DNA from 4 places in the Dactylosporangium sp. CA-152071 genome. Region 2 is predicted to be linked to each of the others. Evidence: riboswitches for the same ligand, from Rfam matches in the RefSeq annotation. Region 2 holds a riboswitch; each other region holds the start of a gene.

Region 1 (3,199 bases), 920 kb from region 2:
TCGCGTAGGCGTCCGGGAACGCCGACCGCTGCACCATCTGCGCGGCTATGGTGACGGCCTGCTGCTCCCAGCCCGGGATCTGGGCGAGCGCCGCGTAGAACCTGCGGGCGGACTCGTGCGGGTTCATCAGCTGGTCGACCGAACCCCAGCTCGGCCGCTGCTGGAAGAGGCCGACCGAGTCGTAGTCGTACCCCACGCCCTCGTTGGGGTGCTGCAGCGACTGCGGCACGTTCGGGTTCGCGAGGTTCCGCAGGTGGCTCTCCTGCAGGGCGGTGGCGATCCCCACGACGGCCGCGCGCCGCGGCAGGTTCAGCTGCCGGGCGACGTCGATGATCGCGACGGCGTTGTTCATCTCGGCCTGGGTCAGCCCGCCGACGGGCGCGTGCACGGTCGGCGACGGCGCCGCCGTCGATGCCGGTGGCGTGGCGGCGGGTGCCGGGGTGGTCTTCGCCGGTGCCGGGGCGGCCTTCGTCGGTGCCGGCGTGGCCTTGTTCGCGCTGTCGGCGGGTTTCCGGGTGCGGCTGCGTGAGGCCTGCCCGCCGGCCGCCGAGCGTTCGGCGTCGACGGCGAACGCCGCACTGTCTGTCGGCACGGCGGCGGGTCCGGCCGACGCCGACAGCGTCGCGGACAGGCCGACCGCCACGACCGCGACGGCGCCCACGGCGTAGCGGCGGATCTCGGCCGGCACGGGTGCGCGCAGCCGGAATCGGGTCGCGTGCCGCCCCCGCCGGGAGCGGCGCAGGTGTCGGGGACCGCGTGCGGTCGCACCGTTGAGCTGCTGGTCATCATCGGCGCCCGGAAGCATCCGGCGAGCCTAGGGAGGCCCCGGATCCGGGGTGATGCCGGGCATGCGAACCTGCCGACCGGACACTGGGCGGGCCGCACGGGGCCGGGGCGCGGTCGGCGAGGTGCACCGGGGCACGGCGCAACCGACCGGCGGGCTGATGGCCCGTGCACCCGGCCGTTCGCCACGCCGTCGTCACGCAAGGTAGCCGACCAGCGTGGGGGTTCCGGGGGTCCTCCCGCGCCCCGATATGGTCCTCGCATCCGCCCGGCCCGCCGTCACCCACCTCGGATGACACCGCGGCGGATCCGCTGAGTCGCGTCCGCGCGAGCCGGGGAACCGAGCACCACCGGGGTGAATCCACGGGGCCAGCGCCTCGAGGTAGGGCGATCCTCCCGCCCGAACCCGTCAGCTAACCCGGTAGGCGGCACCGGAAGGAGCACTCCGTGCAGCCACAGACCCGGCATCGCCCGTGCCGCAGCACCTCGGGCACCTCGACCCTCGGCCCGGCCCGGTAGTCGCCGACCGTCACCGCACCGGCCCTCGGCCGGCGTGGCACCCCCCCTGCCCGGATCACGTCCGGCACCGGCAACAGCAGCCGTCATCGAGCATGTCTGTCGAGGTACCCGTGAGTTACCTGTACAAACCCAGGCACCAGAACCAGAGCCCCGCCCCGTCGCGCTTCCGCGTGCTGCCGATCGCGGCCGCCGCGGCGGTCCTCGGGGTGACGGCGGCCGTCGGCGTGGCCGTGCACGCCTCGACCCCCACACCGGTGGCCGACGCGCAGTCGGTGACGGCCGCGGATCCGTCCGGAACCGGCGTCGGTCCGGCCGGGCGTGACCGGCAGCGGACCCAGGCGGCGCCCGACGCCGCCTCCGCCCCGTCGAAGGCCCCCGCCGGTACGGCGACGTCCAAGCCCGCCACGCCCGCCCCGCCCGCCGCCCCGGCCAGCCCCACCAAACCGGCGGCCCCGGCGGAGAAGGAGCTCGCGTACCGGTTCGCCTGGCAGGAGAACTTCTACTACTGCGGCCCGGCGGCGACCCGGATCGCGCTGACCGCGCGGTCGATGTACCCGTCCCAGTCCGAGGTCGCCCAGAGCCTGCACACGACCGTCAACGGCACCAACTCCGCCGACGACACCACCCGGTCGCTCAACGAGTACACGAAGAGCTCCTTCTACAAGTCGCACTTCATCCCCGGTCAGTCGGCCACCCAGGCGGAGATCGACCAGATGCAGGCCGACGTCGTCAACGCGATCACCAACGGCTACGCCGTGGTCGCCAACATCGCCGGCTCCACCGTGGACGACAAGGGCAACTCGCACTCGTACCCGGGCGGCCACTACCTCACGGTGGTGGGGTACCTCGACGGCGGCAAGACGGTGAAGATCGCCGACCCCGCGGACGCCCTGGGCGTCGGGTACTACACGCTGACGACGGCCAAGCTCGCGCACTGGACCGCCCTGCGCGGATACTCCGCCTGACACGGCCGTCAGCGGCTCGCGGTCAGCGGCCCAGTGCGCGTACCCGGCTGGGTGGCCGGAACGCCTGGGCCGGCTGGCCGCGCAGCGCGCTCGCCATGGTCTGCGCGACGGCGGCGTTGACCGAGCCGGAGACGCCGCTGCCCACGTGGTCGTTCGGGTTGTCCACGTTCACCGCGATGCCGGCCGCCGCGATCTGCGGGGTGAAGCCGACGAACGTCTCGGTCGAGTTGTACTCGGAGCTGCCGGTCTTGCCCGCGACCGGGCGGCCGCCCAGGATGCCGGACACGTTCTCCGCCGTGCCGCCGTCGCACTTGCCGTACGCCGAGGACCGGCTGACCGGGCACCGTGCCGCGTCGGTCGCGGCGGCCGCCACGTCGGGGCTGACCGCCTGCCGGCACTTCGGGGCGGCGGCGTCGACCGGTTTGCCGTTGGAGTCGGTGATCGACAGCACCGGCAGCGGCTGGCAGTACAGGCCGCCGGCGGCGACCGCCGCGTAGGCGTTGGCGAGGTCGAGCGGTGTGGTCGAGGCGACGCCGAGGGTGAACGCTCCCCACTGGTCCGCCTTGGCCGCCATCGCCGCGTCCTCGGCGGAGCGGAACGTGATGCCGAGCCGCTGCGCCATCTCGACCACGCGGCGCGCGCCGATCTGCTGTTCGAGCCAGACGAAGTAGGTGTTGACCGAACGGCCGAAGCCGTTCCACATCGTCCGGTTCCCGTTCATCCAGCTCGGGGAGTCGTTCCCCGGGCACCACCTGCCCCCGCAGCTGCCCGGGCCGCTGGCCGGCCACACGGTCGCTATCCGGCTCGGTGAGTTGAAGTTGGTGCTCAACGGCATGCCCGCGTCGAGCGCGGCGAGCATGGTGAACATCTTGAACGTCGAACCCGCCTGATACCCGGCGACGCCACCACCGCCCGCGATGAGCTGGTTGACG
Region 2 (3,199 bases):
GAGGGTGCCGACACGACCCGCCTCGTCCGGGTCAACCCCGCGCTGTGCGAGCTGCTCGGGCGGGACGAGGACGTGCTCGTCTCGATGCGCTTCGGCGACTTCATCCACCCTGACGACTTCGAGCGCAGCCGGGAGGTGTTCGCCGGCGGCGCCGGCACGATCCGCGACTACGAGGTGCGCTGCGTCCGCGGCGACGGCGAGACGATCTGGATCTCCGCGACGATGTCGGTGGTCGCCGGGTCGCCCGCGTTCGCGATCACGCAGGTGCAGGACATCACCAGCCGCAAGGCCACCGAGGCCGACCTGGTGCGCAGGGCCTCCCGCGACCCGCTGACCGGCCTGGCCAACCGCGAGGCCGTCGCCGAACCCCTCGCGGCCGCGATCCGGCGGGCCCGCACCGAGCAGGTGATCAGCGTGCTGTTCTTCTGCGATCTCGACGACTTCAAAATCGTCAACGACACCCTCGGCCACGAGGCCGGCGACGCGGTCCTCGTCGCCGTCGCGCAGCGCCTCCAGTCGCTGGTGCGGCCCACCGACACCGTCGCGCGCCTCGGCGGCGACGAGTTCGTCGTCCTCATGGGCAACGTCGCCGCCGGTGACCTCGGCGTGCTGGTCGACCGCCTCGAACGCGCCGTCTGCGCACCCGTCACGCACCAGGGGCAGATCATGCGGGTCAGGGTCAGCGTCGGCGTGGCCGTGATCGATGACACGGTCGAGGACGCGGGCGCCGCGCTGCGGGCCGCCGACCGCGCGATGTACCTGGTCAAGGGCGGTCGTCACGCCGGCGAGGTGACCAGACGGGTGACGGCGTTCGGTGAGCGTTCGGGTGCTCAGGGTGGTATGCCGTTGCTGCGGTTGGCCCGGCCCGAGACGGCCCAGTAGGGTCGTTGAGTCCGCTCCGGTCGACCTGCACCGCATCGGTGCTGCCGGGCGGGCGCCGTCGAGTCGCGATCTTCGCGAGCCGGGGACCCATGCGCGTCCTCTGGGGTGTATCCGCGGCCTGGCCGCGGTAGGGCGAAACTTCCCGCCCGAACCCGTCAGCTAACCCGGTAGGCGGCACCGGAAGGAGTCTGCGTCGATGCCGGCCGCCCGCGCGCCCTCGTAACACCTCACCACTGGTTCCCCCCTTCCAGCATGCCGCCCTCGGGCGGCGTGCCGATGCCGCATGTCTTCTGCCTGCCAACGAAGGAAACATCAGTAGTGAAGCCCATATTGAAGGTGTTGCCACGCCAGTTCCACCCGCGACATCGCCGGCTGGTGCCCGTGCTCGGCGCCAGGGCCGGCACCGTCTCGGTCGCCGTCCTGTCCGCCACGCTGCTGGGCACCCTGCCGGCTGACTCGCCGGCGTCGATGTTCACCGGCCCCGCGTATGCCGAGTCCGCGGCCGCCTGGTCCTGGCCGTCGCCGTCGTCCCTGTCCGCTTCGGGGCCGTCGTCCGCGCCCTCCGCCGACGCGGCGCCGGCGCCCGCGACGGGGCCCCTGGCCGTCGCGGTGCCCGCCGCGCCCGTGCCGCCGGCGCCGCCGGTCGTCAAGCCCGTCGCCGGCCTCGACCAGCGGCAGATGGACAACGCCGCGATCATCGTCAAGCAGGGCCGGGCGCAGGGCATGCCCGACCGGGCCCTGGTCGTGGCGATCGCGACGGCGATGCAGGAGAGCGACCTGTACAACGTCGCCAGCTCCGCCGTGCCCGCGTCCCTCGGGCTGCCGCACGACGGCACCTCGACCGACCACGACTCGGTCGGGCTCTTCCAGCAGCGGGCCAGCCAGGGCTGGGGCACCGTCGCCGAGCTGATGAACCCCGCCCACTCCGCGATGCTCTTCTACAACGCCCTCAACCGGGTCGAGGGCTGGCAGCGGATGAGCGTGACCGCCGCGGCCCAGGCGGTGCAGCGGTCGGCGTTCCCCGGCGCGTACCAGAAGCACGCCACCCGCGCGGAGCAGGTGGTCGCCGCCCTCTCCTGACGCTCACCCGCACCCGGCCGGCGCGCCTTCTCGGGTCGCGCCGGTCAGGCGCCGGTTTCATGGGCCGCCGGTCAGGCGCGGGTTTTGTGGATCGCCGGCGGGGGTGTTGGTCAGGCCGGGTGGCGGGTCGCCCAGCGGGCCAGGGCGACGAGCTCGGCGACCGCGGCCGGCTCGGGGATCGCCAGGTCGAGGGCGACCAGGGCCTGCGCGAGGAGGTCGTCGGCCTGCTGGGCGCACCAGGAGCGGGCGCCGGAGCGTTCGACGACCTTCGCGGCGCGCTCCAGGTCGGCCTCGCTGAGGCGGGTCTCGCGGTGCAGCAGGTCGGCCAGCTCGTCGGCGCCCGCGGCGAGGGCGGCGGCGACCGGCAGCGAGCGGCGGCGGCCGCGCAGGTCGGCGAACGCCGGGCGGCCCGTCACGGCCGGGTCGCCCCAGATGCCCTGCAGGTCCTCGGCGAACCGGACGGCCAGCCCGAGCCGCACCCCGAACAGCCGCAGCTGCTCCACCCGCGCCGGGTCGCCGCCGCCTGCGAGCGCCCCGAGAGCGCACGCGCAGCCGAAGAGGGCGCCACTGCGCTGCTCGACCGCGGAGATGCACGTGCGGAGCAGGTCGTTGCCGGAGCGGTGCCGGGGCAGCGCGGCGTCCAGGGCCGTGCTGAGGTCGGTGTGCTGGCCGTGCAGGAGCTGCTGGACGGTGTCGCCGAGGATGCGGACGCCGGCCCGGTCGACGGACGCCGCCCCGGACTGCCGCCGCGCGTCGGTGCACGGGTCGGGGGTGCCGTGCTGCTCGGTGAACCTGTCCCGCGTCGCCCGGTCCTGCCGCACCGGCTCCCTGCACGGCGCAGCCGGCACGGACGGCGCGGTGTCGGGCGTGGCGCGGCTGGCCTGGCGCAGCGGGCGTGGCACGCGTCTGGTCGGGTCGCCGGTCGCCGCCACGTCGAACGCGAGCGCCAGCATCGCCTGCCCGCCCAGCGTCGCCGGGTGCGGCCCCACCACGCTCCAGGCGGTCGGCCGGTGCAGGCGGGTCAGGTCGCCGTCGAACAGGTCCCGTTGCAGCCCCGACCAGTGGTGCACCAGCTCCACCGCGACGGCGCCCGCCACCGCGTCGTGCGGGTCACCACCGACGGCGCCCGCGCAGACGAGTGTCAGTGCGGCGCGCGTACGGGCGGCGGGCGGGTCCTCGTCGAGCCCGCCGAGCTGCAGCTCGGCCACCTCGCGCGACGGCTCCGGGAGGCGCCCGA
Region 3 (3,199 bases), on a different contig from region 2:
AGCGGAGGCACGGCGACATGGTCCTTCCCGAGCAGGTCGAGCCGGCGGATCCGGCGCTCGACAAGCCCACGGCGCACGCGTCGGCGCTGCGGCTGACCCTCGCGTCACCGCTCTACCGGGGCGCCACGCTCGCGGTGTTCCTGTCCGCGCTCGGCTTCTCCGCCGCCGCCCCGCAGATCGCGACGTTCCTGGTCAACGACCTGCACGCCTCCCTGACCGCGGCGGGGCTGTTCTACCTGACGAACCTGGCCGCGCCCGTTGCCGGATTCCTGGTCGGCCGGCGGTCCGACCGCACCGGGCGCCGTCTCGGGCTGTTCCGCGTCTGCGCCGCCGCCGGGTTCGTGGGCTGGATCGGCATCGCGTACTCGACCGAGCTGTGGATGCCCTACGTCATCAGCGCCGTCGTCGGCGGGTTCGGCGGCGCCGCGACGTCGCAGCTCTTCGCCGCCGTCCACGACGAGCTCAAGGCGCACCCCGGCCCGAACAACGACGGGGTGGTCGCCGTCGTGCGGATGGCCCTGACCGGCGGCTGGGTCGTCGGCCCGGTGGCCGGGTCGTTCCTGGCGGCGCAGACGTCGCTGCGCACCATGCTGGTCGCCACGGCGGTCTGCACGCTCGCCCAGATCGTGCCGCTCGGCGCGCTCCGGACAGCACCGGCGGCACCGGCCGGACCCGGCGACGCGCCGGGGGCCGGCCACCGGGGCCCCGGCCTGCGGGCGATGCTGCCGCTGCTGGCGTTCACCGGCCTCTACGTCCTCGTGTACGCCGGCGAGCCCGTCAAGTACGCGTACCTCCCGCTGTACATGAACGACCAGCTGCACTTCCCGGCCGGCCTCAGCGGCGCGGTCATCGGCATCCAGCCGCTGGTCGAGATCGTGCTGATGCCCGTCGCCGTGGTCGTGGCCCGCCGGACCGGCATGATGGAGCTGATGGTCCTCGGCGCCGGGTTCGGCGTGGCCGCCAACGTCTGCTTCGCCGTCACCGGCAACGCCGCCGGGCTGTTCGCCGGGCAGATCCTCATGGGCTGCGTGTGGGGCGTCTTCGCCACGCTCGGCATCATCGTCGCCCAGCGGCTCCTGCCGACCGCCGTCGCCACCGCGTCCGCGATCTTCATGAGCTCAACCGCGCTCGCCTCCGCCCTCGGCGGTGCGGCCGGCGGCACCGGCGCCGCCGCCATCGGGCTCCCGCGGGTGTTCCTCATCCCGGCCGCCCTCGCCCTGCTGGCCGTCGCCGGCCTGGCCGTCATGGCCCGCTCCACCGACCGCCACCGGTGACGATCCGGGCAGGTCAGTCTTGTGTCTACGTTAAGTGTGGCTTAGATCGAGCGCCGGCAGTGTGGTCCGGCGTTACGTTTGGGCCGGCCTGCCGGACATCGCCCGCCCCGCCGGGGTGGCCGGGCAGCCACCGCCGAGTTGTCGGTCGCGCGGGCTCGATGCGTGCGGCCGGTGAGCCGGGGAACCAATCGGGGCTTCCCCCTGGGGTGAATCCGCTCCCGCCACACCGGGGCGCGGTAGGGCGCGCCTTCTTCTCGCCCGAATCCGTCAGCTAACCCGGTAGGCGGTCAGCGAAGAAGGACTGTGCCGTGTTCAACGGACGTACGACGCTCCGCGCCTCGGTCGTCGCGCTGGCGGTGGCGGCCATGATCGCCCCGGCCTGCGCCGCGCAGGCGGACCCGACGCCGCAGGAGCTCCAGGCCCAGATCGACAAGGGCAACCAAGAGGTCGAGCACGTCGTCGAGCTGTACAACAAGGTCAACGGCGACCTGGACACCACCCAGGCGGCGATCACGAAGCTCCGGGCCGACATGGCGCCGCTGCAGGCGACCATGGCGACGGCGCAGGACAACGCCTCGGCGCTCGCGGTCAACGCGTACAAGACCGGGGGCAACCTCGGCACCCTGTCACTGATGCTGGGGGCGACGTCGACCGACACGCTCACCGCCCGCGTCGGCACCCTCCAGCAGATCTCGCACAGCCAGCAGCGGGACCTGGCCGCGTACACGGCGGCGAAGGGCGCGCTCGACACCGAGCAGCGGCGCCTGGACGAGACCCTCGCCGCGCAGAGCCAGCAGAAGACGGAGCTGGAGACCCGCCGCAAGAAGATCGAGGGTGACATCGCCCGCCTCGACGCGCTGCAGGCCAAGGCCGAGGCGGCCGCCGCCGCGGCGAAGGTCAAGACCACCACCCCTCCCCCGGCGACGACCCCGGCCAAGCCACCGGCCGTGTCCGGCAACGCGGGCAAGGCCGTCAACTACGCCTGGGCGCAGCTCGGCAAGAAGTACGTGTGGGGCGCGGCCGGACCGAACACGTTCGACTGCTCGGGCCTGACCATGATGGCGTGGAAGGCGGCCGGCGTGACGCTGCCGCACAACGCCGCGCAGCAGTGGTCGAAGGTCCGCCACATCTCCCGCAGCCAGCTCGCCCCCGGCGACCTGGTGTTCTACAACGGCCTCGGGCACGTGGGCATCTACATCGGCAACAACCAGATCATCCACGCCCCGAACAGCCGCACGGTCGTCAAGGTCGCTCCCGTCGACATCGACACGCTGTACGGCTACGGCAGGGTCGCGTAGTCACGGACGGTAGCCTGCCGGGCATGCGCATGTTGCACCTCGGGCTGCGGGTCACGGATCTGGAGCGCTCGCTCGCGTTCTACACCGCGGTCGGCTACGCGAAGGTCGGCCACGTCCCGGAGACCGGGTTCGGCAGCCTGACGCTGCTGCAGCTGCCCGGCGACCCGTTCGTCAGCCTCGAGCTGGTGCACGACCCCGCCCGGCCGGTCGCCGACACCGGCGCCGTCAACCATCTCGTCGTCCAGGTCGGCGACCTCGGCACCACGGTCGCCGACCTGGCCGGCAGGGGCATCGCGGCCGAGCCGCCGACCGACCACGGCGAGGGCATGGCCACGTCCTGGCTCACCGATCCCGACGGGTACCGCATCGAGCTCGTACAGTGGCCTCCCGGCCATCCGGAGGGCATGACCGCGGCCGACTTCGCCTGACCGCCGGCCTGTCCGTGCACCCAACCGCCCGGCCGCCCGGCTGCACGGCGCGGCGGGTGGTGCGCGGAAACGGTTCGACAGGCGCGGTGACCGGCTGCCACGATCGGACGGTGATCACCGACGTCGACGCCGCGACCCGCTCGTTGCACGGGACGGCGCTGGGCGACGCGTTCGGCGAGACCTGGTTCTTCCGGCCCGC
Region 4 (3,199 bases), 1.8 Mb from region 2:
TCAGCCGGGATTTTGTCTCCCGGATTTCGGCATAATGTCCGGTTATGCGTACGTGGCTCCTCCTCCTGGCTGCGCTCGTGCCTCTCGCCGGCTGCGCTTCCCCCACGCGACAGCAACCTCATGAGTCCGCGCCGTCGGCCCGGCCCTCGCCCGGGCACGCCACGGTGTCCGGGGCTGCCCCCTCTTCCCCGGCCGCGCCCTCGCTCGTCGCCGCCGCGCCTTCGGCCACGGCCCTGCGGTACAGCTTCGACAGCGGGATCACGGGACCGGTGCTGGACGGCGCGGGCCGGCTCCCGCTGCGGGTCCGCAGGGCCGGCGGCCAGCTGTCGACCGTGCCGCACAACGGCGGACTCGCGGTGCGATTTCCCCAGCCGTGTGAGCACTACGGTGCGGAGAGTTGCGCACGCGCCATCCTGCAGAGCGGCCCCGCTGAATTCCTCAATCCAGGCCAGGAAGCGTTCTCGTATGGCGCGAGCGTGCTCGTCGCGCCCAATGAGACTTCCAAAGGCGCCAATGTTCTGCAAAAAGGGTTCTCGGTCGGTGACAGTCAGTTCAAGTTGCAGGTGGACGGCGCCGCGGGGCGCCCCAGTTGCGTGATTGTCGGCGTGGGTGGATCTACTATTTACGTAGCCCTCGCATCGCTTAGCGTGGCTGACGGGCGATGGCACCGGATCGAGTGTTCGCGCAGTGACGCCCTGCTCACGGTGGCCGTGGACGGTCAACCCAGGGGTCGGGCGGCCATTCCTCCGTCACTGTCCATAGTGAACGCGGATCCACTCTGTATTGGCGGTAAGGGAACCAGTGCGAACAACGACCAGTTCGCCGGTGCAATTGATGATGTGTTCATCACTCGGGCGCCCTGACTTTTCGGTTAAATCGGACACCCGCTTGCTCCTCTGGGTCACTCGCCATACCGTAAATTCCGGTCGGATGGATGTCCGCGCCCACCACGGGTGCGCCAGACGGCACCGCCGAGTCGATTTTTGAACCGGGGACCCACCTGCGTCATCGGGGTGAATCCGCGATCTGCGGTAGGACGACCTTCCCGTCCGAACCCGTCAGCTAACCCGGTAGGCGGCTGGAAGAAGGAGTGCCCCCTCGATGCGGCCCAACCGTCTGGTTCGGCTCCTCGTTGCCACGCTCGGCTGTCTCTCGCTCGTCGTCGGAGTCACCGGACTCGCTCACGCCGACCCGACGCCCGCCGAGCTCGAAGCGCAGATCGACAAGAAGTGGAATGAAGTCGAGCCCATCATCGAGCAGCACAACCAGCTCAAGGGCGAGCTGAAGGCCAACCTGGCGAAGCAGGCGCAGCTGAAGAGCCAGATCGACCCGCTGCAGGCGCAGGTCGACAACGCGCTGCTGCGGGTGAGTGCGTTCTCGGTCCTGCAGTACAAGACCGGGCGGGTCTCCAGCTTCAACGCGCTGATGACGACCGGCTCGCCGGACACCTTCGCCGAGCAGCTCGTCATGCTGAACATGCTGGCCAAGGACGAGGCCGAGGGCATCAAGGACGTCATGGACAGCAAGAAGGTCCTCGACGACCAGAAGAAGCCGCTCGACGAGCTGATCGCCAAGCAGAAGGCCGCCGAGGCGGAGATGGCGACGAAGGAAACCACCATCAACGCCGAGATCAAGACGCTCAACGACATGCGCACGAAGGCGTATGGCTCCAGTGGCGCGACCGGCGAGCTGCGCCCCGTCGCCTGCCCCGTCGAATACTCCGGTGGCGACGCCGCGAAGGCCGCGCAGGTCGCCTGCCAGCAGATCGGCAAGAAGTACGTGTGGGCGGCCGAGGGCCCCAACACCTTCGACTGCTCGGGCCTCACGCTCTACGCCTGGAAGCAGGCCGGCCACACGCTGCGGCACTACACCAAGTGGCAGTACTCGGACACCAAGCGCGTCAGCAGAGCCGATCTCAAGGCCGGCGACCTGGTCTTCTTCTACAGCGACATGCACCACATGGGGATGTACGTCGGCGGCGGCTGGATGGTCCACGCCCCGACCACCGGCGACGTGGTCCGCATGAAGAAGATCGACACCGCACCGATCTCCGGGTACGGCAGAGTGGCTTAGGGCTTCGGGACCTGGCCGCCGGCGTTCACGTCGTCGGCCAGGTCCGCCAGTTCTGGTGGGAGCGGCTCGCCGTCGGGCCGCGCTGGCCCTGGTACCGGGAGCCGTACACCGCGGACCCGTACGGGTGCTCCGACGGCGAGGACAGCCGGAAGATGCACAGCTGCCCGATCTTCATCCCCGGCCAGAGCATGATCGGCAGATTGGCCACGTTGGACAGCTCGAGCGTCACGTGTCCGGAGAACCCCGGGTCGATGAACCCCGCGGTCGAGTGCGTCAGCAGCCCGAGCCGCCCCAGGCTCGACTTGCCCTCCAGCCGGCCCGCGAGCTGATCGCCGAGGCTGATCACCTCCAGCGTCGAGGCGAGCACGAACTCCCCGGGGTGCAGCACGAACGGCTGGCCGTCGTCGACCTCCACCATCGCGGTGAGGTCGTCCTGCTGGATCGCCGGGTCGATGTGGGTGTACAGGTGGTTGTTGAACACCCTGAACCACCGGTCGAGCCGCACGTCGATGCTCGACGGCTGGACCAGGTCCTTGTCGAACGGCTCGAGCCGCAACTGGCCGTCGGCGAGCTCTTTGGTCAGGTCACGGTCGGAGAGCAGCACGTCCTGACCCTATGTGGTTTGGTTCGTGGCTTTCGCGGTGGCCCCTCGGACTGCCTCGATGACCCGCTTCGTGGCTTCCAGATCGTGCTCGTCGAACTCCGCGAGCGCCTCCCGGATGTGTTGCCCGAGCGGCGCGAAGAACTCCTGCGCCAAGGCCTTCGCCGGCGGCTGCATCACGAGGTGTACGCGACGCCGGTCCTCCATGTCGTGCCGCCGCTCGACGTGCCCGGCCTTCTCCAACCGGTCCAGCAACGCGGTCGTCGCCGCCGGGCTCAGCCGCAGTGTCCTGGCCAGCTCCCCGGGCGTCAGCGGCTGCTGCTCCTCCGTCGCCCGCCAGATGTACGCCACGGCGTTCATGTCCGTGCGGTGCAGCCCGTGCCGGCGGGTGAACACCTCCAGGAACCGGTCGGCCTCGAGGTTGAACTTCCTCAGCAGGTCGATCAGCTCGCCGCTCGCATCACCCACAGGGTCATTGTCCTTCATTCGTGGAATCACACACTTTTCGTACACGTGTACGAGTAA

Evidence for each region. Region 2 has a riboswitch for cyclic di-AMP ahead of ACQEVZ_RS34325 (hypothetical protein). Riboswitches for the same ligand answer to the same signal wherever they lie in the genome.
Region 1: another riboswitch for cyclic di-AMP. It lies ahead of ACQEVZ_RS38540 (C39 family peptidase); the one in region 2 lies ahead of ACQEVZ_RS34325 (hypothetical protein).
Region 3: another riboswitch for cyclic di-AMP. It lies ahead of ACQEVZ_RS41140 (NlpC/P60 family protein); the one in region 2 lies ahead of ACQEVZ_RS34325 (hypothetical protein).
Region 4: another riboswitch for cyclic di-AMP. It lies ahead of ACQEVZ_RS26105 (C40 family peptidase); the one in region 2 lies ahead of ACQEVZ_RS34325 (hypothetical protein).

The regions. Positions count from the first base shown of each region.
Region 1 covers NZ_JBNJMZ010000001.1:8,534,367-8,537,565, forward strand. The annotation lists gene ACQEVZ_RS38535 (hypothetical protein) at 1-805, opposite strand, end outside; cyclic di-AMP (ydaO/yuaA leader) riboswitch at 1,084-1,226, shown strand; gene ACQEVZ_RS38540 (C39 family peptidase) at 1,413-2,267, shown strand; gene ACQEVZ_RS38545 (transglycosylase domain-containing protein) at 2,290-3,199, opposite strand, start outside.
Region 2 covers NZ_JBNJMZ010000001.1:7,613,001-7,616,199, forward strand. The annotation lists gene ACQEVZ_RS34320 (diguanylate cyclase domain-containing protein) at 1-882, shown strand, start outside; cyclic di-AMP (ydaO/yuaA leader) riboswitch at 929-1,071, shown strand; gene ACQEVZ_RS34325 (hypothetical protein) at 1,222-1,962, shown strand; gene ACQEVZ_RS34330 (polyprenyl synthetase family protein) at 2,073-3,199, opposite strand, start outside.
Region 3 covers NZ_JBNJMZ010000002.1:233,960-237,158, reverse strand. The annotation lists gene ACQEVZ_RS41145 (MFS transporter) at 18-1,274, shown strand; cyclic di-AMP (ydaO/yuaA leader) riboswitch at 1,396-1,575, shown strand; gene ACQEVZ_RS41140 (NlpC/P60 family protein) at 1,583-2,572, shown strand; gene ACQEVZ_RS41135 (VOC family protein) at 2,596-3,000, shown strand; gene ACQEVZ_RS41130 (ADP-ribosylglycohydrolase family protein) at 3,111-3,199, shown strand, end outside.
Region 4 covers NZ_JBNJMZ010000001.1:5,827,267-5,830,465, reverse strand. The annotation lists gene ACQEVZ_RS26110 (LamG-like jellyroll fold domain-containing protein) at 270-863, shown strand; cyclic di-AMP (ydaO/yuaA leader) riboswitch at 960-1,092, shown strand; gene ACQEVZ_RS26105 (C40 family peptidase) at 1,102-2,073, shown strand; gene dcd (dCTP deaminase) at 2,099-2,677, opposite strand; gene ACQEVZ_RS26095 (MarR family winged helix-turn-helix transcriptional regulator) at 2,687-3,142, opposite strand.